2 regions of the Kribbella sp. NPDC049227 genome follow, and region 1 is predicted to be linked to the other one. Evidence: riboswitches for the same ligand, from Rfam matches in the RefSeq annotation. Region 1 holds a riboswitch; the other holds the start of a gene.
The links. Region 1 has a riboswitch for thiamine pyrophosphate ahead of thiC (phosphomethylpyrimidine synthase ThiC). Riboswitches for the same ligand answer to the same signal wherever they lie in the genome.

Region 1 (7,229 bases):
CCGACGGCCGTGAACGACAGGATGAGTGCCGTCACGCGGTGGCTCCGGCGTCGAGTAGCTCGGCCGCCAGCACTCGTCCACGTTGTTCCTCGGCGAATCCGGCTGCCTGGGCCCGCTGTGTCACCGCGGACTGACTGATGCCGAGCTTCACGCCGATCTCGCGCCGGGTGAGCCCTTCGGCCAGCAGGTCGGCGACAGCCCACCCGCGGTCGCTCCGCCGCCGCAGCACCGAAGCCATCAGCCACAGCACCGTCTCGACCTGCTCGGCACAGTGCGCGTCGGAGCCGACCACGTTGACGTGGTGCGGGCTCGACTTGGCCCGGTTCACCGCCTCCCGCGCGAACACGAACGCGTCCCCGCTGCCAGCCCGCGTACTGCGCGGCAGAGGCTGTGCGACCGCACCGACTCCGAGCCCGATGTACCAGGTGTCGGCGCGCAGCAGCTGGACGATCACGTCGATCGTGGCGCGCGCTTCGGACAGCACGCCCTGCACCTCGTCGCCGGCCGTCCGCTCGAACTTGCGGAGCAATCCGGTCCGCCGCGGCCGGCGGTTCAGGATGTTCAGTAGCTCGGGTACGAGATCGGTCATGCTTCGGCTGCCCCGCTGATCTACCGTGAGAACGAAGACCACTGTGCTGCACCTCCTTCCCGACGCTGTTAAGGCTACAGTCTTATTCACGTAGAGTGAAGGAAAAAACCTGAATCGGTTCATCCGATCACTCCTCGTGATCGCCTCGCAGAACCGCCGGTCCCCTAATTCTCCGCTGGATCCGGGGGCCGAGGCATCTCGACTCGCCCCCCGGATCTCACCGAGAGTCAGCGGGAAACAGGACGCTCACTCGGCGAGCGGCAGGTACAGCTTCTTGTCGTGGGCCTTGAAGGTCTCCGACATCTCGGCGAAGCCGGCCTCGATCGCCTCGGTGGAGGTCAGGCCGCGTTCCTCGGCGTACGCGCGGATGTCGGCGGTGATCCGCATCGAGCAGAACTTCGGGCCGCACATCGAGCAGAAGTGCGCGGTCTTGGCAGGCTCGGCCGGCAGGGTCTCGTCGTGGAAGGACCGCGCGGTGTCAGGATCCAGCGAGAGGTTGAACTGGTCCTCCCAGCGGAACTCGAACCTTGCCTTCGACAACGTGTCGTCCCAGGCCTGCGCCCCCGGGTGTCCCTTGGCCAGATCCGCCGCGTGGGCAGCGATCTTGTACGTGATCACGCCGGTCTTCACGTCGTCGCGATCCGGCAGGCCGAGGTGTTCCTTGGGCGTGACGTAGCAAAGCATCGCCGTACCCAGCCAGCCGATCTGGGCCGCGCCGATCGCGCTGGTGATGTGGTCGTACGCCGGAGCCACATCAGTTGCCAACGGCCCCAATGTGTAGAACGGCGCCTCGCCGCACAGCTCCTCCTCGAGCCGGACGTTCTCGGCGATCTTGTCCATCGGCACGTGCCCCGGACCCTCGATCATCACCTGGACGTCGTGCTCCCAGGCGATCTTCGTCAGCTCGCCCAGGGTCCGCAGCTCGGCGAACTGGGCCGCGTCGTTGGCATCCGCGATACATCCCGGTCGGAGACCGTCGCCGAGTGAGAACGTGACGTCGTACTCGCGCAGGATGTCGCACAGCTCGGCGAAATGCGTGTACAGGAAGGACTCCTGGTGATGCGCGAGGCACCAGGCGGCCATGATCGACCCGCCTCGCGACACGATCCCGGTGACCCGCCGCGCGGTCAGCGGGACGTACCGCAGCAGGACGCCCGCGTGCACGGTCATGTAGTCGACGCCCTGCTCGCACTGCTCGATCACCGTGTCGCGGTACACCTCCCACGACAAGTCGGCCGGATCGCCCTTCACCTTCTCCAGCGCCTGGTACAGCGGCACGGTCCCGATCGGCACCGGCGAGTTGCGCAGGATCCACTCCCGCGTCTCGTGGATGTTCTTGCCGGTGGACAGGTCCATCACCGTGTCCGCGCCCCACCGGGTGGCCCAGACCAGCTTCTCCACTTCCTCCTCGACCGAACTGGTCACCGCCGAGTTGCCGATGTTCGCGTTCACCTTCACCAGGAACTTCTTCCCGATGATCATCGGCTCGCTCTCCGGGTGCCGCCGGTTCGCCGGGATCACGGCCCGGCCGCGCGCGACCTCGGACCGGACGAACTCCGGGTCCATGCCCTCCCGCAGGGCGACGTACTCCATCTCCTCGGTGATGGTGCCGGCTCGCGCATGCGCCAACTGGGTCAGCGGCGCGCGCCCGGCGATCCAGTCCCGCCGAAGCGCGGGCAGACCGGCTTGTACGTCGATCCGCGCCGACGCGTCCGTGTACGGACCGGACGTGTCGTACAGGTCGAAGTGTTCGCCGTTGGTGAGGTGGACGCGGCGGGCCGGAACCTCCAGCTCGCCGCGATAAATCTTCTCCGAGCCCGAAATGGGGCCGGTGGTGACAGTGGGCCGAATCGTGCTGACAGTCACTGTGCTGCTCCCTACGCCGGAATTACCCGGACAGGTTCGGCGGTCGGCGGCGCCGGACAGGTGTCGTTCTCCTGCCAGCCGCCCTCTCAGCCCGCTACGGTGCGAGCTCCCGCGATCTCCAATTGTCACGGTTACTCTAACCCGTCGTCTTGACCGGGCCGGTAGCGTCGGGGGATGCGAGACCTCGTGTACCCGCCCGTGATCGGCTTCGCGAAGACCGCGTTCAAGGTGCTGGACCTGAAGATCCGGATGACCGGGACGGAGAACGTGCCGCGGACCGGTGGCGCGGTGATCGCGCTGAATCACATCAGCTATGTCGACTTCATCCTGGGCGGGTTCGGTGCGGTGCCGAGCAAGCGGCTGGTTCGCTTCATGGCCAAGGACGTGCTGTTCCGCAACCGGTACTCCGGCCCGTTGATGCGCGGCATGCACCACATCCCGGTGGACCGGTCGGCGGGTACGGCGTCGTACCGGGAGGCGATCCGCTACCTGAACGACGGCGAGATCGTCGGGGTGTTCCCCGAGGCAACGATCAGCCGGTCGTTCGAGCTGAAGGAGTTCAAGTCCGGCACGGTCCGGATGGCCGCGGAGGCCGGCGTACCGGTCATCCCGCTGATCCTGTGGGGGACGCAGCGGATGCTGACGAAGGACCATCCGCGCGACTTCTCCCGGCACCGCGCGATCGCGATCACCGTCGGCGAGCCGATCACGGTCGACACCGACGACGACGCGGCCGAGGCGACCGCGCACCTGCGCACGACGATGGCCGGGATGCTCGATCGGACCATCCGCGACTACCCCGAGCAGCCGGCCGGCGCCTGGTGGCTGCCCGCGTCGTACGGCGGTGGTGCCCCGTCACCCGCGGAAGCGGAACGCCTGGACCAGGAGGAGCTCGCCCGGCGGGCGGCCCGCCGCAAGTAAGCACACCGTCAGTAACGCGGACAAGACCTTGACCCCCGGGTGACCCCGAGGGTACGAAAGGCTCTTGTTGACAGTGCAGGAAACCTGGGGGGTCCCTGTGACGCCGGCCGGTCGGCGGCGGTACTCGGGTAGGCGGGGAAGGTTGTGTTCGATTCACCGGAAGAGCTGCATCTCTTCGAACCGGGGATGCTCGCGGTGGCACCGCATGTCGCGGAGCACATCCCGGACGCCGGCGTCTACTTCGTCGACTGGGCCGTCCAGGACCTGCCGGCGGACCGCGCCCGCGAGGTCGAGTCCGCTGTGAACGGCAGGCGCTGCCAGAACGGCTGGTTCCCGCTGGAGAGCCTGGACAGCATCGGCAGCCGGGGGTACTGGCGTGGTCCGCTCACCTACCTGGCCCGGATGACGGCCGACGACACCACGATCCTGCAGGAGTGGTCGGCCAACGGGCTCACCGGCGACGGCCAGAGCCGGATCGAGGCGACCGTGAACCACCTGCTCTACCAGCAGGGTCACGCGGCCGCGGCGACCTGGGCCGTCGCGGTCCGCCCGCAGACCTACCTGGACGCGGCGCTGCTTGGCGACCGGCTGGCCGCCGCGTGGGAGTACAACCTCGGCTCGATCCGCTCCAAGGACGTTGCCAAGTCGGTACGGCGCTGGAACCGCTGACGTCAGTGGAACTGCGGGATGATCAGGTACAGCCCGTAGAGCACGGCCGCCAGGCACGCGGCGAAGCAGAGTCCGGCCACCGAGGTGTCGATGATGGACGGCGGCTTCTTCTCGTCGATCGCCACCGCCCGCCGCGCCATCGCCGCCACTCCGAGCGCGAACACGACCGCCACCCCGACCCCGAAGATCAGGCTGACCAGGGCCACCTCACCGAGGGCACTCCAGTCCATGTGCATCGCCGTACTCCTCTCAGGCCGCCGTGGCCGTGGTCGGGGCGGGCGCCGTGCTGCCCGGGTACTCGTTGACGTTCTCCGCCGTCACCGGCCTGCGCCGCGCCGCCACATAGAGTCCACCGCCGGCCACGATCGCGAGGGTCGCGACGATGACGACGCCGGCGTTGCCGGTGTCGGCCACCCGGCCGGCCATGGCGCCGATGATCGCGGCGGAGGGCAGCGTGAACAGCCAGGCCATCGCCATCCGCCCGGCGACTGACCAGCGCACCTGCGCGAGCCGCTTGCCGAGGCCGGCGCCGAGGATGCTGCCGGAGCAGACCTGGGTTGTGGACAGTGGGAAGCCCAGGTGCGACGAGGTCAGCAGGACCGCGGTCGAGCTGGTCTCGGCGGTGAAGCCCTGCGGCGACTCGATCTCGGTCAGGCCCTTGCCCATCGTCCGGATGATCCGCCAGCCACCGAAGTACGTGCCCAGGGCGATCGCGAGGCCTGCCGCGAAGATCACCCAGGTCGGCGGGGCCGACCCCTGCGCGAGACTGCCCGAGGTGATCAGGACCAGCGTGATGACGCCCATCGTCTTCTGTGCGTCACCGGTGCCGTGGGCGAGTGAGACCAGTGATGCGGACGCGACCTGACCGGCCCTGAACCCGTCGTTGACCGACTTCTTCCGGGCCCGCTGAGTGATCTTGTAGGCCAGGAAGGTGCCCAGCAGCGCGACCACGCCGGCCACGATCGGCGCGGCGACCGCGGGGATGAGGATCTTCTGCACCACCGTCGCGAAGTTCACCGCGCTGGCGCCGGCCGCGATCCAGGTGGCGCCGATCAGGCCGCCGAACAGGGCGTGCGACGAGGAGCTCGGGAGCCCGAAGTACCAGGTCACCAGGTTCCACAGGATCGCACCGACCAGGCCGCCGAAGATGATCGGCACGGTCATCTTGGAGTCGTCGACGAGGCCGCTGGAGATCGTCTTGGCCACTGCGGTGGAGAGGAACGCGCCGACCAGGTTCAGCACCGCGGACACGGCGACGGCGACCTTGGGTCTGAGCGCACCCGTGGCGATCGATGTCGCCATCGCGTTGGCGGTGTCGTGGAAACCGTTGGTGAAGTCGAACACCAACGCCGTAATGATCACCACGACGACGAGAAACGAGAGGTCCATCGCTATCACTCCCCCTGGACGGACGGCGATACCGTCGATCGACGGTAGGCCCGGCGAGTGAATTCGAAATGAACTCTCGGCTGCGACTTACTCCAGGATCAGATGCGCAACGCCGTAAACGAGTGCGGCCACCAACCCGGCGGCAGGAATGGTCAGCACCCAGGCGGTCACGATCCCCCTCGCGACGCCCCAGCGGACCGCGGACAGTCGCTTGGTCGCACCGGAGCCCATCACCGCCGACGTGATCGTGTGGGTGGTGGAGACCGGCGCGTGCAGGCCGATCGCCATCACGTACAGGACCCCTGCGGCGACCGTCTCGGAGGCGAATCCGCGGGCCGGGTCCAGGTGGATGATCCGGCGGCCGAGCGTCCGCATGATCCGCCAGCCGCCGGAGTAGGTGCCGAGCGAGATCGCGGTCGCGGCGCTGATCTTCACCCACAGGGGGATGCCGTCGTTCTCGTTCACGTGGCCGGTGGCGAGCAGGGCGAGAAAGATCACGCCCATCGTCTTCTGCGCGTCCTGCAGGCCGTGCCCGAGCGCCACCGCGGCGGCCGACAGCGACTGCGCCATCCGGAAGCCACGCGTCGTCTTGCCAGGGTTGCGGTGCCGGAACAGCCAGAGGATTGCCAGCATCAGCAGGAAGGCCCCGGCGAAGCCGATCACGGGCGACAGCACCATCGGAATGACGACCTTGTCGACGATCCCGGACCACTCCACGACGCTCGCCGAGGCGAGTCCGGCGCCCACCAGACCGCCGATCAGCGCGTGCGTCGAGGAGCTGGGCAGGCCGAGGCGCCAGGTGATCAGGTTCCAGGTGATCGCACCGAGCAGTGCGGCGATCACGATCACCAGGCCGGGTTCGCCGGCCGGAATGCTGATGATGCCCTCGCCAATGGTTTCGGCCACCTCGGTGCCGGCCAGCGCACCGACGAAGTTGCACACCGCGGCCATCGCCAGCGCCAACCGGGGTGTGAGCGCCCGGGTCGAGACCGAGGTCGCGATCGCGTTCGCCGCGTCATGGAAGCCGTTGGTGTAGTCGAACGACAGCGCGATGACCACGACGGCGATGACGAGCGCCAGCTCCACGCTCAGCTCTCCTTGACGGCGATCTGCTCGACCGTGTTGGCGACGTGTTCGAAGGCGTCGATCCCGGCCTCCAGCAGGTCGACCACGGTCTTGAGCTTCATCACGGTCAGCGCGTCGTACTCCCCGCTGAACAGCTTGGCGACCAGCCGCCGATGCACCGCGTCACCGGTGTTCTCCAGCCGGTTGATCTCGATCCAGTACTCGGCCAGGTCCTTCATCGTCCGCAGCCGGGGCATCGTCTCGGCGGTCAGCTGCGCCATCCGCTGGAGTACCTCGATCTGCTCGGCGATCTCCTCCGGCAACTTGTCCAGGTTGAACAGGTGGACCGAATCGACGGCCTCCTCCATGAAATCCATCACGTCGTCGAGATCGGAGGCCAGCCGGTAGATGTCCTCGCGGTCGAACGGGGTGACGAACGTCGAGTTCACCCGGCGGATGATCGAGTGCGTGGTCTCGTCGGCCGCGTGCTCGGCGTCCTTCATCTGGGCGGCGATCTGATGGCTCGACGACAGCCCGGTTCCGGCGGTGCTGCCGAGCAATTCGGCCAGGATCCGGGATCCGTCCACGAGGTGGTTGGCGGATTCGGTGAAAAGGTCGTAGAACGTCGGGTCGTTCGGACGCAGACGTAACGGCACTTCAAGCTCCGGATGAACGAGGGACAAACCGTGAACATGCTAGGGGGAACACGCGGTTGACGCGGCATCCGCCT
Region 2 (7,229 bases), on a different contig from region 1:
CTGCGGTCGCTGGACATCGCGCAGCGGGAGATCCCGGATCTCGAGATCGTCCGGCTGGACTGCGGCTGGTCGATCGAGGACGGGTACGCCGCGGTCGAGCGGGTGCTGGAGTCGCGCGCGACGGCCGTTGTCGCGTTCAACGATCTGGTCGCGTTCGGGTTGCTTGCCCGGCTCAACGAAGTGGGCGTCGCCGTACCGGCCGATGTGTCGGTCGCCGGGATGGACGACATCGGGTTGTCGCGGTTCGCCGTCCCTTCGCTGACGACGGTGCGGGTCCCGCAGCAGGAGCTGGGGGAGCTGGCCTGGCGTCGGTTGTACGCCGCGATCTCCGGTGTGGATGCCGAGGTGGACGGCGTACCGGACCTTCGGCTGGCGGTGCGGGCGAGCACGGGGCCGGTGCCGCAGGCAACGCAGCTGACCGGGGACGCTCCGGGTGAGAGGGTCGGGTGGCAGCAGCAAGGGGACAGGTTCGTGCTCGGCGGTGATTCCGTGCCGCTCGCGCACTACGAGTTCGGGCGGCGAATGCCGCAGGTGCATTCGCCTCGGCCGTACCTGCACCCCGTGCGGACGCTCGGCGGTCACCCGCTCACCGAGGTCAGCCCGGTCGATCACCGGCACCACTACGGCGTCTCGCTGGCCGTTGCCGGAGTCAACGGTACGTCGCACTGGGGCGGACGAACCTTCCTCCCGGACCGCGGACCGACGCTGCTCCCGAACCACGGTCAGCAACGCAGCCGCGGCGTCGCCGTCGACGGCAACGCCCTGACCGACGAGGTCACCTGGTACGACGAACAGGGCCGCCCGCAACTCGCGGAGCGCAGGCTCCTCCGCGGAGCACTGGCCGAGGGCGGCTGGCGGCTCGACTGGGAGAGCGTCTTCACCGCCCGCTACGGCCCGGTCCGCATCGACAGCCCGGCCACCACCGGCCGCGCCGGCGCCGGGTACGGCGGCATCTTCTGGCGTCTTCCAACGGTCGAAACCACAACCGTCCTCAGCGATTCCGGCGAGGGGACCGACGCCGCCTACGGATCGACCAGCCGCTGGCTGGCCTTCATCCAGCAACGCGCCGACGCGTTCACCACACTGCTTCTGTTCCAGCCCGGTGACGTTCGCCCGTGGTTCCTCCGCTCCAAGGATTACGTCGGTGCCGGTCCTGCCCTGGCCTGGGACGGTCCCCTGGACCTGCAGCCAGAGCAGGCGGTCTCGTTCTCCCTGAGTGCACTGCTCCTCGACCACCCGGTGGACCTGTCCCAAGCACGCACCCTGATGGGACGCCTGCTCTAGGAGAGGGACGCGATACCCGTCACTGGGGAGGATGCGAGGGCGGAGTGCCAGCGGCGCGGGACCCGGCCGGCCAGGCGGGCGGCGCGGCCGGCGGCGACCGCGTCGCGCATCGCGCCCGCCATCAGGGCAGGCTTCTCCGCGCGCGTGACCGGGGTGGCGAGCATGACCGCGTCACACCCGAGCTCCATGGCCAGCGCCGCGTCGCTCGCCGTACCGATTCCGGCGTCGACGATCACCGGGACGTTCGCGGCCTCGGCGATCAGCGCGAGGTTGTGTGGGTTGCGGATCCCGAGCGCGGAACCGATGGGTGCCGCCAACGGCATCACCGCCGCACATCCCGCCTGCTCGAGGCGGCGGGCGAGGATCGGGTCGTCGTTCGTGTACGGGAGCACGATGAAACCGTCGGCCACCAAGGTGTCCACGGCATCCAGCAACTCGACCGGGTCCGGCATCAGCAAGTGGTCGTCGGCAACGACCTCGACCTTGATCAGGTCGGTCCGCAAGGCCTCCCGGGCCATCCGCGCCGTGAGCACCGCCTCCGCGGCGGTGTGGCAGCCGGCCGTGTTCGGCAGCACCTCGATACCGTGCTTCGCCAGTACGTCGAGGACCGAGCCCTCGTGGCCGGTGCCGAGCCGGCGCATCGCGACCGTGGTCAGTTGGGTGCCGGAGGCAAGCAATGCCTCCTCCATCACTTCCAGGTTGGCCGAACCGCCCGTGCCCATGATGAGACGCGAGGTGTACGCCCGCCCGCCGAGCTCCAGTGGGTCGTCCATGTCAGCCTCCCTGGACCGCGCTGACGATCTCGACCCGGTCGCCCGGCTTGAGCGTGGTACCGGCCCACTCGCTGCGCGTGAGCACGGTCTGGTTGACCGCGACCGCGATCCCGGTGGTGCGGTCGGAGTACTCCTGGATCAGGTCGGCAACGGACTTCCCCGGTGCGACCGTGGTCTCTGTACCGTTCACCCAGACGGATTCCTGCATCGCTTCCTCCCTACGCCGGAATTACCCGATTCAGGTTCAGCGGTCGGCGACGCCGTACACAGTCGCCCTCTCAGCCCGCTCCGGTGCGAGCTCCCGCGGCAGTTCGACACTAACCACCAAAGGCGATCGAGACAACCCAGGGTCAGGAGATGCGGGTCGCCCTCAGGTCGAGGTGGAGGTCCAGTTTCTGGGCGACCATGAGGTTGGTGGCCGCGTTCCAGTTGACCGACCAGCGTTTGCGCAGCAGTGGAAGGGATCCGGTGAAGGCGACGCCGTCGTCGGTGCCGGTCAGCTCCAGCGGTACGACGACCGGCCGGGTGGCGCCACGGATCGTGAGATTCCCCGTCACCGTGAACGTCGTCACACCCGTCCGGCTCACCTTCGTGGACCTGAACTTGATCGACGGAAACGTCTCCGCGTCGAGGAAATGCTCACGCAACGCGGCATCCCGCCGCCGGTCGCCGGTCTGGATGCTGTCCGCCTGAATCGTCAGATCCGCCGTGGACCGCCCCGGATCCTCCCCATCCAGGCGAAGTACCCCACTGAACACCTCGAACTGCCCAGGAACCCGGGGCCCGACCGTATGCCGCGCCGTGAACCCCAACCTCGACCGCGCCGCATCCACCGCGTAGTCCCCGGTCAATTCCCTCAACATCGTCGTCGTAGTCATACAGGTACGACGAGACCGCCATCCGAACTGTCAGGCTTCAGGACCAGGCTTCAGGACCAGGCGGAGAAGGGCGAGGCTTGCGAGTGCGGCGACGAAGGCCGGGACCGCCCACCAGCCGAGGGCGTGGTAGAGGCGTACGGCGGTCCAGGAGCCGAGGCTGCCGGCGGAGTAGGCGCAGACCATGTACGCCGTGTTCATCGCGCTGCGCCGGCCGGGGTCGAGTTGGTACATCCGGGTGACGTTCGCGACCATCCCCGACTGCATCGACACATCGAGGACGAGTACGCCGGCCACGAGGAGCGTGAGTCCCAGCGCACCACCGGCGTACGCACCCAGCATGAGTGCGGCGGCGAGAACTGTTCCGACCAGGATCCAGGCCGTCACGGCGTCCGGCGTACGGCGATCGACGATGCGACCGGTCCACGGGACGACGGCCATGGTGGCGATCGCGACCAGACTGATCCAGCCGAGCGCGCCGGCTCCGAGGCCGAACGAATCCTGCAGGACGAGGACCAGGGTCGCCCAGGTGCCGGTGAAGCCCGCGAACGTGCAGGCCTGGTAGAACGCCGATCGACGCAGCCCGCTGCGCAATCTCAGTTGGTCGAAGGGCCGGCGCAGGTACTGCGGGAACTCCGCCGGCTCGACGTACACCGGCACGGGCAGCCGGGTCCACGCGACCGCGGCGCACACCAGCGCCAGTACGGCGGCACCCAGGTAGGCGTACCGCCAGGAGTACTCCTCGCCCAGGAACCCGGCGATCGCGCGCGACAGGATCATCCCGGGGATGCCCACGCTGAGCAGGATGCTGTTGATGCTGCCCAATCGCCGCGACCCGGTCATTCCCGCGACGTACGGACCGATGACCGGCGATGCCACCGTCGCACAGCCCATCAGGAACGACGCGATCACCAGGACCGGCAACGACGGTGCCGCCGCGGCTGCGAGCGCAAAGACCGCGACACCGGCGAACAAGATGGTCAGCAGCCGTCGCTGCGCCCCGGTGTCACCCAGCGGTACGACGGTCAGGATGCCAACGGCGTACCCGGCCTGCGGCGCGGTCACGACCAGCGCCGCGTCCGACAGCGGTACGTGCAGCGACGCCGCGACGGATGGCAGCAGCGCCTGCGGGAAGTAGACAGTCCCGACGCCGACAGCCGAACACACGGCCAGTACGCCGAGCAACGTCGTACGCGGTCGTGCGTCGACGGCAACCTCGGTACTCATGCCCCGACTGTTGCCGGGCATCACGGCGACCTGAGAACGATTTAGGATCGGGCTACATCAACTAAGGGGACAGACGTGCTCACCTATGAGCTGACCTCGCGGGACCTCGAGGACGTCCGGTTCGCGATCTCACCGGCGGCCGAGACCGTGCTGTCGCTGCGGGCGCTGCAGGACCCCGGCCGGTTCCCGCTGCAGTTGCCGTGGGTGCGGGCGGTCCAGCCGTTGCTCGAAACGCTCGACTGGGACGTGCTGCGCTGGCTGGTCAACCACAGGATGGGGAGCCCGGACTTCCTCACGCCGCGTCCGACCTCGCCTCTGACGCAGATCAAGGAAGAGCTCGACGTCATCGGCGCGGTCGACCTGGAGACGTTCGAGCGGCAGTTGATCGCGGTGAACGGTGAGCTTCCCGCTGCGCTGGCCGGACCGGATGGGGTGGCGAAGGTGGTTGATGCGCTGCGCGAGTACTGGCAGACGGTGATCGCGCCGTACTGGAACCGGATGCGTACGCTCCTGTCCGCCGACATCAGCTACCGCGGCCATGTCGTCACCCAGCGAGGAACGGGCGCGATGCTGAACGAACTCGGGCCGGCCATCAGCTACCGCGACGGCCTGCTCCGGGTCGACCGCGTGAGCGACCCCAGCCGGACCGAGAGCGTCGCCGGCCGCGGCCTCGTACTCCAGCCGACCCTCTTCGGCCCGCACGCCGTCATCCCGTTCGACATCGGCGCCGAACCGCTCCTCGGCTACCCGCCCCGCGGCCAGGCCAACCTCTGGTCCGTCGTCGACCCACCGTCACGGCGCGACCTGGCCCAACTCATCGGCACCGCCCGAGCCCGCATCCTCGAACTCCTCACCCACCCCCGCACCACCACCGACGTCGCCGCCGAACTCAAGGTCACCCCCTCCGCCGTCAGCCAGCAGCTCCAACTCCTCCGCCGTACCGGCCTGGTAGAACCCCAACGCACCGGCAAACAGGTCCTCTACAAACCCACCCAACTAGCCGCGCTCCTCACGGGCACCGAGCCCGACTGACCGGAGCGCGGCTGGATGGCGGGTTGTGTGCCGGCTGGCGGGCTGTTGCGCGCCAGCGGTGAAACAACCCGCCACTGGGGCCCGGCTAGCGCTTCGAGCGGCAGACCTCGCCCTTGATCTGGGTGACGAAGTGGTCCACCTCCCAGTGCTGGCCGAGGTAGGCGTAGCCGGTCGCGCCTTCGTAGCGCCCGGTGCCGCCGGTGAACTGCTGGGTGCCGCCGGCGTGACCGGATCCTGTGGTCGTGTTGACGTTCCCGATGCTCGTCTCGAGTGCGGTGAGCGTCGCCCCGTCCTCGAAGGTGTAGGTGAGCGCGCCGGTGACCGGCCGCTGGTCGGGTGCCGTCGCCGGCGGCTCGCCGCGCGAGCCGAGGATGAACACGGTCGTCCCGTCGAAGCCGTGCTTGCCGCGGACGAAGCCGGCCACGCACACCTGGGTCGGTGGCGGGCACCCCACGTCGACGACCTTGTCGTAGATCGTCGCTTCGACCTGCTCGCAGCGGGGGGACGCGTTGGCCAGGGATGTGCCGGCGATGACGCCGGCACAGGCGATGGCGATTGCGGCGATGCGCAGGGATCTCATCAGGCCTCCTGTGATGGATGTCCGCGGCAGCCTAGGAACGGTGCCGGTCCGGTGGCGGGGCCGATTCGAGCTGTTCTGCGCCAGTCCAATCTCGATCAGATAACGCGGCGCAGCGCGGCCAGCGCCTCCGGGATCAGGTCGGCCGGGACAGCGCCGTACCCGAAGACGAAACCGTTCGGTCCGGGACGATCGATGCCCCACCGCGAGATCGTCCCGAGGTTCACTCCCGCGGTGAGGGCGCGTGCGGCGAGCACGGTGTCACTCGGTTGCCCGGAGGTCAGCAATGCGGCCATGTGCGTCCCGCCGCTGGACTCGATCGGCTCGAGGACATCGGCGAAGTCCGCACGCAGAGTTCCGGTCAGCAGGTCGTGAAGTCGTTCGTACGAGCGCCGCATCCGCCGGATGTAGCGGGCCAGGTCGCCCTCCTCGATGAAGGCTGCGAGGGCGGCCTGCACGTGGCCGGCGGTGCCGTAGTCGGCGACGAACTTCGCGCGGCGGGCAGCTTCACCCAGCGTTGCCGGTACGCCCAGGAACCCGACCCGGAGTGCCGGCAACAGTGTCTTAGAGAAGGAACCGACGTACAGGACTCGACCCTCCTCGTCGGTTGCCTGCAGGGGAGTGAGCGGACGTCCAGTGAAGCGGAACTCCGAGTCGTAGTCGTCCTCGACGATCGCCGCGTCGTGCTCGGCAGCCCACGCGAGCAGCGCAGTACGGCGTGACTCGGACAGCGGCATACCGAGCGGAAACTGGTGCGACGGCGTCACGTACACCAACCGTGTCTCGGCCGGAAGCCGATCGACAACCAGCCCCTCGCCGTCGACGGGCACCCCGACGACGCGGGCTCCATGCGCGAGGAATCCGCGGTACGCCGGCAGGTAGCCGGGATCCTCGATGGCCACCGTGTCGCCTGGTTCGAGCAGAACGCGCGCGGCGATATCGAACGCCTGCTGCGCACCAGTCGTGATGACCAGTTGCTCCGGCGCGATCCTGACACCGCGGCTGACGACCAGATGCCGCGCGAGCGCATCACGCAGCCGGGCCGAGCCCGCCGGGTCGGCGTAGTTCACGTCGGTCCGAGTGCGCAGTTGATCGTTGATCAACGCCCGCCAGCGCGCGAACGGGAACTGGGTCCGCCCGGGGATACCAGGCGCGAAGTCGAACTCGGCATACACGGTGAGATCCGGTACGGCGAACTGCGCGGCACTCCAGATCGCCCGCGGTCGCAGCGGAGACGCGGGCGGCGCGGGGGTGGCGGGGACACGTTCCCCGGTGACGAACGTTCCGATCCCGGCCCGCGAGCGGATCAAGCCATGCGCGGCGAGCCGCTCGTACGCCGCCACCACTGTCGCCCGCGACACGGACAACCGTTCCGCGAGCTCCCGCGACGACGGCAGCACGGTCCCCGCTGGTAGGGCGTCGGTTCGGATCCGTTCGTGCAGCTGTGCGTAGATCTGCTCG

Region 2: it holds a riboswitch for thiamine pyrophosphate, as region 1 does, so the genes downstream of both, thiS (sulfur carrier protein ThiS) here and thiC (phosphomethylpyrimidine synthase ThiC) in region 1, are expected to answer to the same signal.

Annotation. Positions count from the first base shown of each region.
Region 1 is NZ_JBICST010000008.1:109,013-116,241, reverse strand. It holds gene ACGFH6_RS33705 (hypothetical protein) at 1-35, opposite strand, end outside; gene ACGFH6_RS33700 (transposase) at 32-589, opposite strand; gene thiC (phosphomethylpyrimidine synthase ThiC) at 836-2,455, opposite strand; TPP riboswitch at 2,446-2,578, opposite strand; gene ACGFH6_RS33690 (lysophospholipid acyltransferase family protein) at 2,630-3,376, shown strand; gene ACGFH6_RS33685 (hypothetical protein) at 3,521-4,045, shown strand; gene ACGFH6_RS33680 (hypothetical protein) at 4,048-4,281, opposite strand; gene ACGFH6_RS33675 (anion permease) at 4,295-5,434, opposite strand; gene ACGFH6_RS33670 (anion permease) at 5,522-6,520, opposite strand; gene ACGFH6_RS33665 (DUF47 domain-containing protein) at 6,523-7,155, opposite strand.
Region 2 is NZ_JBICST010000009.1:25,230-32,458, reverse strand. It holds gene ACGFH6_RS36655 (DUF6807 family protein) at 1-1,284, shown strand, start outside; gene ACGFH6_RS36650 (thiazole synthase) at 1,281-2,057, opposite strand; gene thiS (sulfur carrier protein ThiS) at 2,059-2,265, opposite strand; TPP riboswitch at 2,256-2,372, opposite strand; gene ACGFH6_RS36640 (YceI family protein) at 2,408-2,920, opposite strand; gene ACGFH6_RS36635 (MFS transporter) at 2,966-4,159, opposite strand; gene ACGFH6_RS36630 (DUF5937 family protein) at 4,235-5,191, shown strand; gene ACGFH6_RS36625 (hypothetical protein) at 5,277-5,771, opposite strand; gene ACGFH6_RS36620 (PLP-dependent aminotransferase family protein) at 5,867-7,229, opposite strand, start outside.